2 regions of the Paenibacillus xanthanilyticus genome follow, and region 2 is predicted to be linked to the other one. Evidence: predicted binding sites of a transcription regulator. Region 2 holds the regulator's gene; the other holds the start of a gene.
What was found. Region 2 encodes CtsR, which represses protease genes until heat stress. Its sites were predicted from a motif close to ATGGTCAATAAAGGTCAAACA; they were not measured.
Positions count from the first base shown of each region.

Region 1: clpP (ATP-dependent Clp endopeptidase proteolytic subunit ClpP) is a predicted target of CtsR. The motif match lies at 2,648-2,668, and genes of this name have one in related genera.

Region 1 is NZ_JBHUHA010000002.1:3,097,564-3,106,769, forward strand. It holds gene ACFSKT_RS31135 (HPr family phosphocarrier protein) at 48-317, shown strand; gene ACFSKT_RS31140 (SIMPL domain-containing protein) at 549-1,358, shown strand; gene sda (sporulation histidine kinase inhibitor Sda) at 1,439-1,744, opposite strand; gene clpP (ATP-dependent Clp endopeptidase proteolytic subunit ClpP) at 1,956-2,537, opposite strand; tRNA gene ACFSKT_RS31155 (tRNA-Arg) at 2,732-2,806, opposite strand; gene ACFSKT_RS31160 (sugar-binding transcriptional regulator) at 3,048-4,085, shown strand; gene gap (type I glyceraldehyde-3-phosphate dehydrogenase) at 4,180-5,184, shown strand; gene ACFSKT_RS31170 (phosphoglycerate kinase) at 5,381-6,562, shown strand; gene tpiA (triose-phosphate isomerase) at 6,621-7,373, shown strand; gene gpmI (2,3-bisphosphoglycerate-independent phosphoglycerate mutase) at 7,375-8,913, shown strand; gene eno (phosphopyruvate hydratase) at 9,009-9,206, shown strand, end outside.
Region 2 is NZ_JBHUHA010000002.1:2,269,835-2,279,040, reverse strand. It holds rRNA gene ACFSKT_RS27650 (23S ribosomal RNA) at 1-425, shown strand, start outside; rRNA gene rrf (5S ribosomal RNA) at 546-662, shown strand; gene ACFSKT_RS27640 (CtsR family transcriptional regulator) at 1,306-1,767, shown strand; gene ACFSKT_RS27635 (UvrB/UvrC motif-containing protein) at 1,902-2,426, shown strand; gene ACFSKT_RS27630 (protein arginine kinase) at 2,493-3,530, shown strand; gene clpC (ATP-dependent protease ATP-binding subunit ClpC) at 3,533-5,986, shown strand; gene radA (DNA repair protein RadA) at 6,209-7,576, shown strand; gene disA (DNA integrity scanning diadenylate cyclase DisA) at 7,589-8,659, shown strand; gene pssA (CDP-diacylglycerol--serine O-phosphatidyltransferase) at 8,764-9,206, shown strand, end outside.

The DNA.
Region 1 (9,206 bases), 830 kb from region 2:
CACTCGTGAATCGCACGATTGAATTTCGTATAGGGGGTAAGGTTTTGATGACAAGGCACCCGGTTGTCGTTCGTCTGAAAACAGGTCTCCACGCAAGACCGGCCGCGCTTTTCGTTCAGGAAGCGAATAAGTTCTCGTCCGAAGTCTTCGTAGAGAAGGACGATAAGAAAGTGAACGCGAAATCGATTATGGGTATTATGAGCCTGGCCATCAGCTCCGGTACCGAGGTGACAATCAGCGCGGAAGGATCGGACGCCGATCAAGCTGTAACCGCTTTAGTGAACCTGGTGAGCAAGGAAGAACTGGAGAACCAATAATGGATCGCGAAAGAGCTCCCGGATGGGGGCTTTTTTTAGTTTCAGGCGTTCGATGAAGCCAGGTCTGGCGCCGGAGTCGGCACGAACGAAGCGAAGTAAGCGGACTGGGGGGCGCGCCCGGGAGAATTACTGAATTCGCCTCGGAAAGGAAATGCTGTTGGTGACGTGCAACAATTCGGACAGCGGCCGCGTCTAGTAGTCACAAACCAAGAAGAAGGGTGTTGGGGTGCGATGACACGATTCACGCATGACGGACAAACGGAACAGCAGAAGATGAACAAAGGGAGAAAACGGCCGATGCTGCTGCTGGTGCCAGCGCTCGCGGTGGCGATCGGGTTCGGAACCATCATCGGGGCGGGCGGACCAGCCCCGTTCGTAAAGGCGGCGGAGACGGTGAGCGTAGAGCGGGGATTGATTACGGTAGCAGGTAAAGGCGAGATCAAGGTCGCGCCGGATGTGGCGTACATTAACGCCGGGGTCGAGACGAAAGCCGCGACGGCGAAAGAAGCGCAGGCGAAGAACGCGACCCAGTTTGCAGCGATCGAGAAGCTGCTTTTCACGACGTACAAGCTCGACAAGAAAGACGTGAAGACGACCGGCTTCTACGTCCAACCGCAATACCAGTACAACGAGAAGGACGGCACGAGCAAAATCATCGGCTACACGGCTACGCACAGCATCGAAATTACGAGCCGTAACCTAGACGGCATCGGCGCGCTGATCGATAACCTATCGACCGCTGGCGCCAATCGCGTCGACGGCGTCCGGTTCGATGTGGAGAACCAAGAGCAATATGAGCTGCAAGCGATGGAGAAGGCGATGGCGCAAGCGAAGCGTAAAGCCGACGTGCTCGCCAAAGCGGGCGGACGCGCGGTGAAGCAGGTAGTCAACATTACGCAAGGCGATGTTGCGAGCGTGCCGATCTTCCGGACGGACAAAATCATCGCGGAGTCCGCAGCCGATTCGGCGGGTGGAAGTTCGGTTCAGACGGGCGAAGTAACGGTCTCGACGAGCGTGACGGTTTCGTACGAAATGCAATAATAAAAAGGCAGCTGCTTAAGAGCAGCTGCCTTTTTATGTTGCGCGCGAGCCGCCTCGCGTAGAGGGGCGTTAGCGGTCGTTCAATTGTCGGTAAGCGAGATGCCGCGTTGTTCAAGCGCATGTTCGATGAGCGCGATGAATTCGTTCGACAGTCGCATCGCCTTGGCTTCGTGATAGACCTCCAGCAAATGCGTATCGCTGAGCGGACGAAGCAGCATGGATTTGTCCTGCATAGGCAGATAAATATTGGGCTCGGAAGGCGTATCGTCCGATTCCCGGATGAAGGAGGCGCCGAACGCGGAGGGATAAGTTTCATAAAACGCAGGCTCTTCACTCTCATGACGAAGAAAGGAACGAACACTCGCGATAGATTGAGATCGATTCATAACGAAAGCAACTCCATAAAATAAGATTTTATGTGCCCTAACCTAAGGTGTAATTGGAATGATTTAGTACATCGTATCATGAAAGCGGCGCAGAGTGGTCATGAATTCAGACCATTGAGTTTTTGTTGACAGAGGAGGAGTTGTGTGGTAATGGGGATGGCTGGAGATAAACAAAGACCCGGCAGGCAGGCTGACGGGTCTTTGTGGGGCGTTAAACTTTCTCGATGACTTTATCGACAAGGCCATACTTGAAGGCTTCTTCCGCGCTCATGAAATAGTCGCGGTCCGTGTCGCGTTCGATTTTCTCGAGCGGCTGTCCCGTCCGTTCGGACAAGATCCGGTTGAGCGTGTCGCGCGTCTTGAGAATGTGTTTGGCGCGAATCTCGATATCGCTTGCCTGGCCTTGCGCGCCGCCAAGCGGCTGGTGAATCATCACTTCGCTGTTCGGCAGGGCAAAACGCTTGCCTTTAGCACCGGCGGCCAGCAGGAAGGCACCCATGGAAGCGGCCAGTCCGACGCAGATCGTGGAGACGTCCGGCTTGATGAACTGCATCGTATCGAATATGGCGAGACCTGCGGAGACAGAACCGCCAGGGCTGTTGATGTAAAGCGAAATATCTTTCTCGGGATCATCCGCCGCCAGAAACAGCAATTGCGCGATGATGGAGTTGGCGACGACGTCGTTCACCGGGGTGCCGAGGAAGATGATGCGGTCCTTCAACAGACGGGAGTAGATGTCGTAGGCGCGTTCCCCGCGGTTGCTTTGCTCAATGACCATAGGTACGAAATTCATGTCCAAGTCCCTCCTTAATGGTTATCAAGTGTTACCTCGGAAGACGGGTTTAAAACCGGATCCGGGGCAGGCTAAGTAAGCGTAAGCCCATCATACCGGATTGCTCCCCAAAAGTCAAAAAAGGTCAAACATAAAAAACAAAAAAACCGGCGGCAGCCGGTTGTCGTGTCGATCATTATGTAGAAAAAAGTAAGTGGCGCGCCCGCGAGGGATCGAACCTCGATCTCAGGCTCCGGAGGCCTACGTCATATCCATTGGACCACGGGCGCGTATTCAATAAGCGATAGCGAGATTCATTGTAACCTATACAATTCGAAAATGCAAGTCGTCGCGAAAAGAAAATTTATTGCAAATGGGCGCGGTAACCGGTTTCATTTAGAAAACCAAACTTGCTCCATTCCAACGTTTGGAGTACAATAATGGTGGGACTTAAAATGAACATGCGGGACGGATCGCGTCCCTGATATTATCAAGCCCCAATTCGGCAATAATGGAGTGGATGTGAGCACCATGCAGTCTCTCATCGAAATACAACAGAAGCTCCTGCCGGATCTGCTCGTTGTGATGAAGAAGCGTTATCTCATCCTGCGCCAGGTGATGTTGTCCGATATGATCGGGCGCCGCACGCTGGCGGCCTCGCTCGAGATGACGGAGCGCGTGCTGCGGGCCGAGACCGATTTTCTGAAATCGCAAGGACTGCTTCAGATCGAGGCAGGCGGTATGCGCATTACGGAAGAGGGTAAGAAACTTCTGGACGAGATGGAGCCGCTCTATCAGCAAATGTTCGGCTTGTCCGATCTCGAGGAACGCATCCGTACCCGATACGGATTGAAGCAGGTCGTAATCGTGCCAGGCGATTCCGAAACATCGCGGCATACGAAACGCGAGCTAGGCTTAGCCGGCTGCGTTGTACTGCGCAAGTACATGGAGAAGGACGACGTCGTCGCCATTACCGGCGGATCGACGCTCGCGCAAGTGGCTAATCAGCTGACGACGCAGACACCGCTGAAAGGCAATTGGTTCGTGCCCGCCCGTGGCGGACTCGGCGAGAGCATGGATTATCAGGCTAATACGCTGGCTTCCACGATGGCCAAGCGAACAGGAGCGCAGTACCGGCTCCTTCATGTTCCGGACCATCTGGGCGAAGAAGCGTACACGACGCTCATGCAGGAGCCGAACGTGCGCGAGATCGTCGATGTCATCCGAAGCGCCCGTATTGTCGTACACGGCATCGGGGACGCTATGGTTATGGCACGCAGGCGACGGCTGAGCACGACGTTCATCGAGGCCTTGCGATCGGAAGGGGCGCACGCGGAAGCGTTCGGGTATTATTTCGACCGAACGGGTACCGTCGTTCACCGTATGCCTACTATTGGACTGCGGCTCGAAGATATCATGGCAACCGAAGTGGTCATCGCGATCGCGGGCGGCAGCAGCAAAGGCGAGGCAATCGCCGCCATTATGCAGTTCGGTCATGACGACGTGCTCGTCACCGACGAGGCGGCGGCGCTAGAAATCGCCGCACTGCTTGACAGGGAAAGCGAATAATAAGTGATCTTGACCGACGCGGGCGGGCCGCAAGGCAACGCTGGCACGAGGTCTTGAGATATATTGAAAATTACCTTTAGGAGGCAGAACTAACATGGTAAAAGTAGGTATTAACGGATTTGGCCGTATCGGCCGCAACGTGTTCCGCGCATCTTTCAGCAACCCGAACGTAGAGATCGTCGCAGTCAACGACCTGACAGACACGAAAACATTGGCACACCTGCTCAAATATGACACGACTCAAGGCACATTCGAAGGCACTGTAGAAGCTAAAGAAGGCGCACTGATCGTGAACGGCAAAGAAATCAAAGTATTCGCTGAGCGCAACCCAGAGAACCTCCCTTGGGCAAGCGTTGGCGCCGAGATCGTCGTTGAATCGACGGGTATCTTCACGGCGAAAGAAAAAGCCGAGCTTCACCTGAAAGGCGGCGCGAAGAAAGTTATTATTTCCGCACCGGCTACAAACGAAGACATTACGATCGTAATGGGCGTTAACGAAGAGAAATACGATGCGGCTTCCCACACCGTTATCTCCAACGCATCTTGCACAACGAACTGTCTGGCTCCATTCGCTAAAGTTCTGAACGACAAATTCGGTATCGTTAAAGGTATGATGACAACGGTTCACTCGTACACAAACGACCAATCCGTTCTCGACCTTCCGCATAAAGACCTGCGTCGCGCTCGTGCAGCTGCCGAGAACATCATTCCTTCCTCCACAGGCGCTGCTAAAGCAGTATCCTTGGTACTGCCAGAGCTGAAAGGCAAGCTGAACGGTATGGCTATGCGTGTTCCTACGCCTAACGTTTCCGTTACAGACCTGGTTGTCGAAGTGAAATCCAATGTAACGGTTGACGAAGTAAACGCGGCACTGAAAGCAGCTGCTGAAGGCCCGCTGAAAGGCATCCTTAACTTCTCCGAAGAGCCGCTTGTATCGAGCGACTACAACGGCGACCCAGCTTCCTCCACGATCGACGCGCTGTCGACGATGGTTGTTGAAGGCAACATGGTTAAAGTCGTTTCCTGGTATGACAACGAGTGGGGCTACTCCAACCGCGTTGTTGACCTGGCTGCATATATCGCATCCAAAGGTCTGTAATATTCGACTTTTGAATAGAGACGAAGGAGCTGCTTACCGCAGCTCCTTCGCTACAGTTTGTCCTACTTAATCTAGACCATAACGAGCATGTCCCCGGTTAGAGGGACAGCCATTGGATAGCAGTGGAGCGTGGATATAGATAGCGGACTCTGAAACCGTCATGGGATAGGAGTCAACATACCGGGAGGGAAACGCAATGAACAAGAAGAGTGTACGCGACGTCGAATTGAGCGGCAAACGCGTTTTTGTGCGTGTGGACTTCAACGTGCCTGTAGAGAACGGCGTAATTACGGATGACAAACGGATCCGCGAAACGCTGCCGACGATCAACTACTTGATCGAGCAAGGCGCGAAGGTTATCCTGGCGAGCCATATGGGTCGTCCGCAAGGTCAAGTCGTAGAAGAGCTTCGCCTTACGGCGCAAGCAGCCCGTCTGTCCGAGCTGCTTGGCAAGCCGGTTGCGAAAGCAAACGAAGCGGTAGGCGAAGAAGTAAAAGCGCAAATCGCGGCATTGAACGCGGGCGACGTGCTGTTGCTCGAGAACGTTCGTTTCTACCCGGGCGAAGAGAAGAATGACGCCGAGCTGGCCAAACAGTTCGCGGAGCTGGCGGACCTGTTCGTCAATGACGCGTTCGGCGCCGCTCACCGCGCGCATGCTTCGACGGAAGGCATCGCGCATCATCTGCCGGCCGTATCCGGTCTGCTGATGGAACGCGAGCTGGACGTGCTCGGCAAAGCGTTGAACAATCCGGAGCGTCCGTTCACGGCGATCGTGGGCGGCTCGAAGGTCAAAGACAAAATCGACGTGATCAACAAAATGATCGAGATCGCGGACAACATCATCATCGGCGGCGGTCTGTCGTACACCTTCTTCAAGGCGCAAGGCCACGAAATCGGCAAATCCCTCGTCGACAACAGCAAGCTGGATCTGGCGCTCGAGTTTATCGAGAAAGCCAAAAAGCTCGGCAAAAACTTCCTCATCCCGGTTGATATCGTCGTAGCCGATGACTTCAGCAAGAACGCCAACACCCAAATCGTTGACGTGAACGGCATTCCGGCTGAATGGGAAGGGATCGACATCGGTCCGAAGACGCGTGAAATCTATGCGGACGTGATCAAGAACTCCAAATTGGTCGTATGGAACGGACCGATGGGCGTATTCGAGATCGAGCCATTCTCCCACGGCACGCAAGCGGTCGCGCGCGCATGCGCGGAGACGTCCGGTTACACGGTTATCGGCGGCGGCGACTCGGCGGCGGCTGCAGAGAAGTTCCATCTGGCTGACAAAATGGACTTCATCTCCACGGGCGGCGGCGCTTCGCTGGAGTTTATGGAAGGCAAAGCACTCCCGGGCGTTGTAGCGCTTAACGATAAATAAGTTTTCGAACAGGTTGGAAACAAGCGAGTACGAGATAGGTTAAGGAGCGAATTCGAACATGCGTAAACCGATTATTGCGGGTAACTGGAAAATGTTCAAAACCGTGTCCGAGGCGACCTCGTTCTTTGCGGACGTGAAAGGCGTCGCTGCGGTTGACGGTGTAGAAGCCGTCATCTGCGCGCCTTACACGACGCTGCCGGCTCTTGTGGAAGCGGCAAAAGGAACGAGCATCGCAATCGGCGCGCAAAATCTTCACTTCGAAGATAACGGCGCGTTCACGGGCGAAATCAGCGGCGTTATGCTGAAAGACCTCGGCGTGAAATACGTCATCATCGGCCACTCGGAGCGCCGCGCTTACTTCGGCGAGACCGACGAAATCGTAAACAAAAAGGTCCACGCGGCATTCAAGCACGCGCTGCTCCCGATCGTCTGCGTAGGCGAGAAGCTGGAAGAGCGCGAAGCCGGCCAAACGAAGGACGTCTGCAAAGTGCAAACCGAAGCGGCGTTCCAAGGTCTGTCCGCTGCGCAAGCGGCTGACGTGGTCATCGCGTACGAGCCCATCTGGGCGATCGGCACGGGCAAATCTTCGACTTCCGCAGATGCAGAAGACGTTATTGCTTACATCCGCGGCGTCGTTGAAGGTCTGTACGATGCAGCAACAGCAGCGGCAGTACGCATCCAATACGGCGGCAGCGTAAAGCCGAACAACATTGCGGAGTACATGGCTCAACCAAACATCGACGGCGCACTCGTAGGCGGCGCAAGCTTGGAAGCGGCCTCCTACATCCAGCTGGTCGAGGGGGCGAAGTAAGATGACGGCACCTAAACCGGTTGCGCTTATCATTCTCGACGGTTTCGGCCTTCGGAATGACGTAACAGGCAACGCGGTCGCGCAGGCGAACAAGCCGAACTACGACCGTTATTGGAACACGTATCCGCATACGACGCTGACCGCTAGCGGCGAAGCGGTAGGTTTGCCGGAAGGTCAAATGGGCAACTCCGAAGTGGGCCACTTGAACATCGGCGCAGGACGCATCGTGTATCAGGATCTGACCCGTATCAGCAAATCGATTCGCGAAGGCGAGTTCTACGATAACGAAACGCTGCAGGGCGCGGTGGATCACGCGAAGAAGAACGGCAAGAAACTTCACCTGTACGGCCTGCTGTCCGACGGCGGCGTGCACAGTCATATCGCGCATCTGTTCGCGCTGCTGGAACTGGCGAAGAAGAGCGATCTGCATGAGGTGTACATCCATGCGTTCCTCGACGGCCGCGACGTGGCGCCGGATAGCGCCAAAGGTTATCTGGAGCAGCTCCAAGCGAAGATCGAAGAGATCGGCGTTGGTCGAATCGCGACCGTGCAAGGCCGCTACTACGCGATGGACCGCGACAAGCGCTGGGAGCGTACCGAGAAGTCGTACCGCGCCATGGTATACGGCGAAGGCCCGCAATACACGGATCCGATCAAAGCGGTCGTCGAATCGTACGAGAAATCGGTATTCGACGAATTCGTCATGCCGACCGTGATCGTAGACGCCGACGACAAACCGGTTGCGCTTGTGGAGACCGGCGACGCCGTCGTGTTCTTCAACTTCCGTCCGGATCGCGCGATCCAGCTGTCGCAAGTGTTCACGAACAGCGACTTCCGCGGTTTCGACCGCGGCGCGAGCGCACCGAGCGAACTGTACTTCGTCTGTCTGACGCTGTTCGCGGAGAGCGTAGGCGGCTACGTGGCCTACAAGCCGAAGAATCTCGATAACACGCTGGGCGAAGTATTGGTCCAGAACGGCAAGAAGCAGCTGCGTATTGCCGAGACGGAGAAATACCCGCACGTGACGTTCTTCTTCAGCGGCGGCCGCGACGTCGAGCTTCCGGGCGAGACACGCATCCTCATCAACTCGCCGAAGGTCGCGACCTACGACCTGCAGCCGGAGATGAGCGCTTATGAAGTCGCGGCTGCGGCCGTAGCCGAGATCGAAGCCGACAAGCATGACGCGATCATCCTGAACTTCGCGAACCCCGACATGGTTGGTCACTCCGGCATGCTGGAACCGACGATCAAGGCGGTCGAAGCGACGGACGAGTGCCTGGGCAAAGTCGTCGAAGCGGTGCTGGCCAAAGGCGGCGTGGCGCTGATCACGGCGGACCATGGCAACGCGGATATGGTTATTGACGAGAACGGACGTCCGTTCACGGCGCATACGACGAACCCGGTTCCGTTCATCGTAACGAAGCAGGGTGCAACGCTGCGCGAAGACGGCATTCTGGCGGACATCGCGCCGACGATTCTCAGCCTGCTTGGCCTTGCCAAGCCGGAAGAGATGACGGGCAACCCGCTTATTAAAGAGTAAATGAAGATCGGCGCCGGGCGCTTGTCCGGCGGCGGGATTTGGTTTACTATAGATTGGAATTTGACAATAAACCATTGAAGGAGTGTTTCCCAACCATGTCTATCATTACTGACGTATATGCACGCGAAGTGCTTGACTCCCGCGGTAACCCGACGGTAGAAGTAGAAGTATCCCTGGAATCCGGCGGCAAAGGCCGTGCGATCGTGCCATCCGGCGCATCCACGGGCGCGTACGAAGCGGTAGAGCTTCGCGACGGCGACAAAGGCCGTTACTTGGGCAAAGGCGTACTGAAA
Region 2 (9,206 bases):
CAAGAGTCCACATCGACGGGGAGGTTTGGCACCTCGATGTCGGCTCATCGCATCCTGGGGCTGAAGTAGGTCCCAAGGGTTGGGCTGTTCGCCCATTAAAGCGGTACGCGAGCTGGGTTCAGAACGTCGTGAGACAGTTCGGTCCCTATCTGTCGTGGGCGTAGGAAATTTGAGAGGAGCTGTCCTTAGTACGAGAGGACCGGGATGGACGTACCGCTGGTGTACCAGTTGTTCCGCCAGGAGCACCGCTGGGTAGCCAAGTACGGACGGGATAAGCGCTGAAAGCATCTAAGCGTGAAGCCCCCCTCAAGATGAGATTTCCCAATTAGTAAGACCCCTGGAAGACGACCAGGTTGATAGGTTCGAGGTGGAAGTGCAGCAATGCATGCAGCTGACGAATACTAATCGGTCGAGGGCTTATCCTAAGAACATTCGGAGAATGTTCACTTCGGAAGCATATGCTTGCTTCGGAGCGGCATCTTCGAACAAACACAGCTAAAGTGTTGAGTTTCGTATCCAGTTTTCAGGGTGTAACACCTTGAATGTTTGGTGGCGATGGCGGAAGGGAACCACGCGTACCCATCCCGAACACGACCGTTAAGCCTTCCAGCGCCGATGGTACTTGGACCGCAGGGTCCTGGGAGAGTAGGACGTCGCCAAGCACGAATGACCGACCACAGTGATGTGGTCGGTTTTTTGTCGTTACCGCGTATTATCCCCATGCGGATAACCTGGAGCGTTTGATGAGACAATAAAAGCGTCCTTATTGACGGCATACGCTTGAGGTGATAACGAAGATCGTTTCCCTTAGGGCATATGTTTTCATTTTTTGAATCCTGCTAGTTATTAACTTGTTGATAACTGGACAAAATACTTATAATACTAGAATGCAGGATATCAGATAATAACCGGCTAGGTAACTTCGCGTGTAAGCAGTGTTCGAAGATCTAGATGTTTAGCTCTGCAGGCGTACAGGGTAATAATGAGCGGCTGTTGACAACGGTTGTCATTAGGTTTCGATTCTCGTAGTTCAGCGAAGGCTGAACTTAGGCAATATTTTGCGCGCGGTAGAGCAAATATGACTAACCTCTGTTGGTGTTGGCCTATCCTGGCGTATAAATGCGCGCGAGCAGCCCAACCTATTCAGTGTGCAGATTCCTCAATGCGAGCTCTTGACCTTTGGATAAATTCGCGTATAATGTACTTAAAGTCAAAGAAAGTCAAAGTCAACTAAACTGATTTGTTTGACTTTTCCGGCATTGGCCGGCGGAATCGTTGTTTGTCAGCTGTAGGGAGGTTGGCGACGTGCGCAACATTTCCGATTTAATCGAGCAGTATTTGAAGGGCATGCTCCAAGAAAGCACGGACGGGGCGGTAGAAATTCAGCGAAACGAGCTGGCGGACCGATTCTCATGCGTGCCTTCGCAAATCAATTACGTCATTAGTACCCGCTTTACATTGGAGAAAGGATACTTGGTGGAGAGCAAACGAGGCGGCGGTGGATACATACGCATACAACGCGTTGAACTTCCGACGCTCAAGGCGATTCAAGGGCATATCGCGCAGACGATTGGCAACGAGGTCGACCAAGCTGCTGCTGAAGGACTGATTTATCAGCTGGAAGAGGCGGAAATGATCTCGAAACGCGAAGCCAATCTGATCCGGGCGGCCGTAGCACGCGATGTTATCGCGCTTAAGCTTCCCCTGCGAGATGAAGTCCGGGCCAGATTGCTCAAAGCCATGCTTATTACGCTTCTTGTGAAATGAGAACTCATCCCACAGACGAAGCCTCATAAGCCATCCGGTTCCGTGTAAAGGACATGTATGGATGCGAAGCTTTAGGCGCATGCTTTCGAAGCGAGTTTTGCGTGCTGCAGAACGTTTAGGAGGGATACGCAACCATGCTTTGTCAGGAATGCGGCAAGAGGCCGGCCACTCTCCATTTTACGAAGATCGTCGGCGGTGAGAAGAACGAATTTCATATTTGCGAAGCTTGCGCGCGCGAGAAGGGCGAGGGTATACCCGGGACAGCCAACGGATTCTCCATTCACAGTCTGCTCTCCGGGTTGCTCGATTTCGAACCGAGCGGTGGCGGTGCAAATAGTGGATTCGCGGTCAAACAAACCGTCCGCTGCGATAAGTGCGGACTGACCCATGCGCAGTTTAGCAAAATGGGACGTTTCGGTTGCAGCAAGTGCTATACCCAATTCAGTGATAAAGTCGACCCCATTCTAAAACGCGTTCACGGTTCAACGACACACGTCGGGAAAATTCCGAAACGGGCGGGCACCACGATCCAGCTGAAACGCGAAATCGAGACGCTGCGACGCGAGCTTCAGGATCGCATCGAGCGAGAAGAATTCGAGAATGCTGCGCAATTGCGCGATCGGATACGAGAGCTGGAACGTAATGTTGCCGAAGGGTAGAAGCTGCAGAAGGGAGGAATAGCCTTGTCTAATCGATCATTTGCTCAACATGCGTTAAGTGACTGGATGCAGGGCACGGGCCCAGAAGCCGATATCGTCATTAGCAGCCGAACTCGGATTGCACGCAATCTCAGGGGCCATCCTTTCCCGATGCTGGCTACTTCGGAGCAATCCAGCGAGGTGATGGAGCGGCTGTTGACCGTCCCCGAGGGCGGAAGGTTGAATGGAATTGGGGAATTCGAGACGATTCGACTGTCGGAGCTGAGCGAGCTGGAACGAAGAGTGCTTGTCGAGAAGCATCTGATAAGTCCGAATCTAGCGAACGAATCGCGCAGCGGCGCAGTCATTCTGAGTCGCAACGAGTCCATTAGCATTATGGTCAACGAAGAGGATCATTTGCGGATCCAAGTGCTGTCACCGGGTTTTCAAATTACGGAGGCATGGGAGCTTGCGAGCCGCATTGACGATATATTCGAGGAAGTGGCGGATTACGCGTTCGATGAACGCCGCGGCTACCTTACGAGCTGTCCGACCAACGTCGGGACCGGCATCCGGGCTTCGGTCATGATGCATTTGCCCGGCTTGGTGCTTACTCATCAGATCAACCGGATTTTAACGGCGATTACGCAGGTGGGGTTGGCGGTTCGGGGGATCTACGGCGAAGGCAGCGAAGCGCTCGGCAATCTGTTTCAAATTTCGAATCAGATTACGCTGGGACAATCCGAGCATGAAATCATCGATAACTTGCACGGCGTCGCCAAACAAATTATCGATCACGAAAGGGCAGCCCGCTCGCGTATGCTGCAGGAGTCGAGAATTCGGCTTGAGGATCGGGTGTTCCGTTCGTACGGTATTTTGTCGCATGCGTCCATTATGGAATCGAAGGAATCCGCCCAGCGGCTATCCGATGTTAGGCTTGGTATTGATCTCGGTTTGATTCAGCATGTGACACCGAAGGCGATGAATGAATTAATGGTATTAACGCAGCCCGGTTTCCTCCAGCAGAATTCTGGGGAGAAATTGACCGCCGAACAGCGGGATATCCGGCGCGCTGAACTAATACGTCAGCATTTGCAAAGCGAATCCAATCATGGGGGTGTATGAACATGATGTTCGGAAGATTCACGGAACGTGCGCAGAAGGTGCTCGCGCTTGCACAAGAAGAGGCAGTGCGGCTTGGTCATAACAATATTGGCACAGAGCATATTTTGCTCGGCCTGAACCGCGAAGGGGAAGGCATTGCGGCCAAAGCGCTGATCGGCCTTGGCTTAAGCTTGGAGAAAATCCAAGACGAAGTGGAAACGCTCATCGGCCGGGGGCAGGAACAACCGACGAACATCGCGTATACGCCGCGCGCGAAGAAAGTTATTGAGCTGTCGATGGACGAGGCGCGCAAGCTGGGCCATACTTACGTCGGCACGGAACATATCCTGCTTGGTCTGATTCGCGAAGGCGAAGGGGTAGCGGCACGTGTGCTCAATAATCTTGGCATTAGCTTGAACAAAGCGCGTCAGCAGGTGCTGCAGCTGCTGGGCAGCAGCGAAGCGGTCTCCAGCAGCCACGGCGCGCCGGCCAATGTCAGCACGCCGACGCTCGATGGCCTGGCTCGCGACTTGACGGCCTACGCGAAAGAAGGCAATTTGGATCCGGTTATCGGACGCAGCAAAGAAATCGAGCGCGTCATTCAAGTGCTTAGCCGCCGGACCAAAAACAATCCGGTCCTGATCGGTGAACCGGGCGTCGGTAAGACGGCCATTGCCGAAGGTTTGGCGCAGAAGATTATTGCTGGCGAGATTCCGGAAACGCTGCGTGACAAACGCGTCATGACGCTCGATATGGGCTCGGTCGTGGCGGGGACGAAATACCGCGGCGAATTCGAGGATCGTCTGAAGAAGATCATGGATGAAATCCGCCAAGCCGGTAACATCATCCTGTTTATCGACGAGCTGCATACGCTCATCGGCGCAGGCGGCGCGGAAGGCGCAATCGACGCATCCAACATCCTAAAGCCATCCCTGGCTCGCGGCGAGCTGCAGTGCATCGGGGCGACGACATTGGATGAGTATCGCAAATATATCGAGAAGGACGCTGCGCTGGAGCGCCGTTTCCAACCGATTACGGTCGACCAGCCATCGCCGGAAGAAGCTATTCAAATTTTGACCGGCTTGCGTGACCGTTACGAAGCGCATCACCGCGTGAAAATCACGGACGACGCAATCGAAGCGGCGGTCAAATTGTCCGACCGTTACATCACGGACCGTTTCCTGCCGGACAAAGCGATCGACCTGATTGACGAGGCTTCCTCCAAAGTAAGACTGAAAACTTATACTGTACCGCCTAACCTCAAGCAGCTGGAGAACCGTCTGGAGGATATCCGCAAGGAGAAAGACTCCGCGGTGCAAAGCCAGGAGTTCGAAAAAGCAGCGGCGCTGCGTGATACGGAACAGAAGCTTCGTGAAGAACTGGATGTAACGCGCAACCAGTGGAAAGAAAAGCAAGGCCGCACCGATTCTGAGGTAACGCCTGAAGATATCGCGCAAGTCGTGGCAAGCTGGACGGGTGTGCCGGTCAGCAAGCTGGCGGAGGAAGAAACCGAGCGTCTGCTCAAAATGGAGGATATCCTCCACGATCGCGTTATCGGTCAGACAGATGCCGTCAAAGCGGTTGCGCGCGCGATCCGTCGCGCCCGCGCCGGTCTGAAGGATCCGAAGCGCCCAATTGGGTCGTTCATCTTCTTGGGTCCAACAGGCGTTGGTAAAACCGAGCTTGCCCGCGCGCTTGCGGAAGCCATGTTCGGCGACGAGAATGCGGTTATCCGTATCGATATGTCCGAGTACATGGAGAAGCATTCCACGTCCCGTCTGGTTGGTGCGCCTCCGGGATATGTCGGTTACGAAGAAGGCGGCCAGCTGACCGAGAAAGTGCGCCGCAAACCGTATTCGGTCGTCCTCCTCGATGAGATCGAGAAGGCGCATCCGGAAGTGTTCAACATCCTGCTTCAGGTGCTCGAAGACGGCCGCTTGACCGATTCCAAAGGCCGCGTCGTCGACTTCCGCAATACGCTTATCATCATGACGTCCAACGTCGGGGCGGATCAAATCAAACGCAATTCGTCGCTCGGCTTTACGGCCGTGCACGATGCGGGCCGCGATTTCTCCCAGATGCGGGAAAAGGTCATGGGCGAGCTGAAGAAAAGCTTCCGTCCGGAGTTCCTGAACCGGATCGACGAGACGATCGTGTTCCATTCGCTGGAGCAAGAGCATATCGCCGAGATCGTCACGCTCATGTCCGAGGAGCTTCGCAAGCGTCTGCGCGAGCAGGAAGTCGACTTCACGCTGACGGATGCGGCGAAGGCGTTCCTAGCGAAGGAAGGCTTCGATCCTGCGTATGGCGCGCGTCCGCTGCGCCGCGCGATTCAGAAGCATATCGAGGACCGTCTGTCCGAAGATCTGCTGCTCGGCAAAATCAGCAAGGGCGACACGCTCGTCATCGACGAGAAGGACGGCCAATTGACCGTCACGCATACGACGCCTGCGCAAGAAGAGCCGGCAACGAAATAAGAACGCACGAAGAGGACTCTCCCGCTCCAAGCGGGGAGAGTCCTTTTTGCGTTTTTTGCGTTAAATTGGATCAACTGATAAACTGGTACGGGACGGGAACGTATGATCGTGCCCTCTGTATATGAATCGAAGTTTAATGCGAACCGTAATAAAAAGTAGCACCATGGTTGCATCCAATGGTAAACTTTGAGATGTACCCTTGCACATGAGAAGGAGCCGAAAATGGCAAAACTTAAAGTGAAATTCGCTTGTACCGACTGTGGAACAGAGTCGCCGAAGTGGCTGGGCAAATGCCCGGGCTGCGGCGCTTGGAACACGATGGTGGAAGAGAAAGAAACGGTCGTCAAGACGCAGGGCATGGGCTCTTCGCTCATTCAGACGAAAGAAAAGCCGCGTCCCATCATACACATAGAAAGCGGGCAGGAGCCCCGAATCGAGACCCGGCTGCAGGAGCTGAACCGCGTCCTTGGCGGCGGCGTCGTGCCGGGATCGCTTATTCTGGTCGGCGGAGATCCGGGCATCGGCAAATCGACGCTGCTGCTCCAGACCTCCCACGCGTTAGCCTCTAAAGGATTGAAAGTGCTTTACATTTCGGGCGAGGAATCCGTACGCCAAACGAGACTGCGCGCGGATCGTCTCGGCGCGCTTACCGATAAGCTGTACGTGCTGTGCGAAACCAACATGGATCAAGTGAACGAAGCGATTGAGGCGGTGGCACCCGACTTTCTCGTCATCGACTCCATCCAGACGGTGTACGACCCGACCGTACAGTCCGCGCCGGGAAGCGTATCGCAGGTGAGAGAGTGCACGGCGCATTTTATGCGGGTCGCGAAAATTAAAGGCATCGCTACCGTCCTCGTCGGCCATGTGACCAAAGAAGGAGCGATCGCCGGACCGCGGCTGCTCGAGCATATGGTAGACTGCGTTCTTTATTTCGAGGGCGAGCGCCATCACAGCTATCGGCTGCTGCGCGCCGTGAAGAACCGTTTCGGTTCTACGAACGAAATCGGCATTTTCGAAATGGGCGAATCCGGTCTCCGCGAAGTAAGCAATCCGTCAGAGCTGTTCTTGTCGGAGCGGCCGCTTGGCGTATCGGGATCGACGGTCGTAGCGAGCATGGAAGGCACCCGTCCCGTATTGGTTGAGCTGCAGGCGTTGGTCGCGACTACGAATTTTCCGTCGCCTCGCCGGATGTCCACGGGCATTGACCATAATCGAATGGCGCTCATTATTGCGGTGTTGGAGAAACGGATGGGCATGTTTTTGCAGACGCAAGACGCTTACCTGAACGTAGCCGGCGGCGTGAAGCTCGATGAACCGGCGGTGGATTTGGCCGCAGCCGTTAGCATCGCTTCCAGCTTCCGCGATGCGCCGACAAGGCCGTACGACGTGATTTTCGGCGAGATCGGATTGACGGGCGAAGTCAGGGCGGTGGCGCGAGCCGAGCAGCGGGTGAAGGAAGCGCATAAGTTAGGATTCAAACGTGTAATCATGCCGGAGAAAAGCCTTAAAGGCTGGAGTCCGCCGTCCGGCATTGAAATTATCGGCGTCGAAACGGTTTCGGATGCGCTGAAGGCAGCGCTTGGGTAGAGGGGGCAAATAATGAGGGAGCCGAGTCAACAGGAAATAATGAACCAGCTGCTGCAGATGGTTGCACCCGGCACGGCATTTCGGGACGGGTTGGAGAATGTGCTTCGGGCGAAGACAGGCGCGCTCATTGTCGTCGGGTATAGTCCGGAGGTGATGGAAGTCGTCGATGGCGGCTTTTCGATCAATTGCGATTTCTCCCCGAACTATTTGTACGAACTGGCGAAGATGGACGGCGCGATCATCCTCAGCGAGGATCGCAAACGGATTCTATATGCGAACACGCAGCTGATCCCGGACAGCTCGATATCGTCGAGCGAGACGGGCATTCGGCACCGGACGGCAGAGCGGGTGGCCAAGCAGACGGGGAAGCTGGTTGTATCGATCTCCCAGCGGCGCAACGTTATTACGCTCTATCAAGGACAATTGCGCTATTCGCTGAAGGAAATGGGCGTTATTTTGACGAAGGCGAATCAGGCGATTCAGACGCTGGAGAAATATAAGGCCGTGCTCAGTCAATCGTTCACGAACCTGTCGGCCTCCGAGTTTGAAGAGCTCGTCACGCTGCAAGAGGTTGCCCATGTCATTAAACGGGTAGAAATGGTTATCCGGGTCAAGATGGAAATCAAACGCTATGTGAATGAGCTGGGGACGGAAGGCAGACTGATCTCCATGCAGATGGAGGAACTTGTCGGCGGTGTTGAGGAAGAATTGTGGTTTCTGCTGAAGGACTATGCCAAGGAAGCCAGCGAGGACCGAATCCGGGACATTCGCAATAGCATCCGCAAGCTGACGAGCGAGGATTTGCTGGATGTGCCGCCAATCATCAAGCTGCTTGGTTACGCCGGAACCGGGGCAGAGGACATGTTGGCACCGCGCGGGTATCGATTGCTGAGCAAAATTCCGCGGCTGCCGTCGGTTATTATGAACAACCTGGTGGAACACTTTGAACATCTCCCGCACGTCCTGATGGCGACGATCGAGGAGTTGGACGCTGTAGACGGGATCGGCGAGGTTCGCGCCCGCGCGATCAAAGAAGGACTCAAGCGGATACAAGAGCAGATGTTCATTGACAGGCAAATTTAAATCCCATACAATGTGAAGATGCGCCATAATGGTTGGATTTTACAGGTGAATAGACGCGAGCGTTTGTTCACTTTTGGGGCATAGTAAAGATGAGGTGGAGCATAATGTTTACGAAATCGATACCGAGTCTTTTCACCGTGGCGAATTTGTTTCTAGGCATCGTCGCGATTATCCTCATCTTCCCGGAGAATGCGCGGTACGATTTGGCTGCGATGATGGTCATCATCGCCATGCTCATGGACGGGGTAGACGGACGGGTCGCCCGCGCGTTGAACGCGCAGAGCGAATTCGGCAAAGAACTCGATTCCTTATCCGATGTTATATCATTCGGCGTAGCGCCGGCTTTCATTATGTACAGCGTAGCCTTTCAGGAATTAAGCGCGGCACCGGCTTGGATCATCACCGCGTTGTTCCCGATCTGCGGCGCGCTCCGCCTGGCTCGCTTTAACGTCATCACCAGTCACGCGGGTTACTTTATCGGTCTTCCGATCCCTGCGGCGGGCGGCGTACTCGCGACGCTCGCGCTGTTTCACAAAGAGATCCCGGT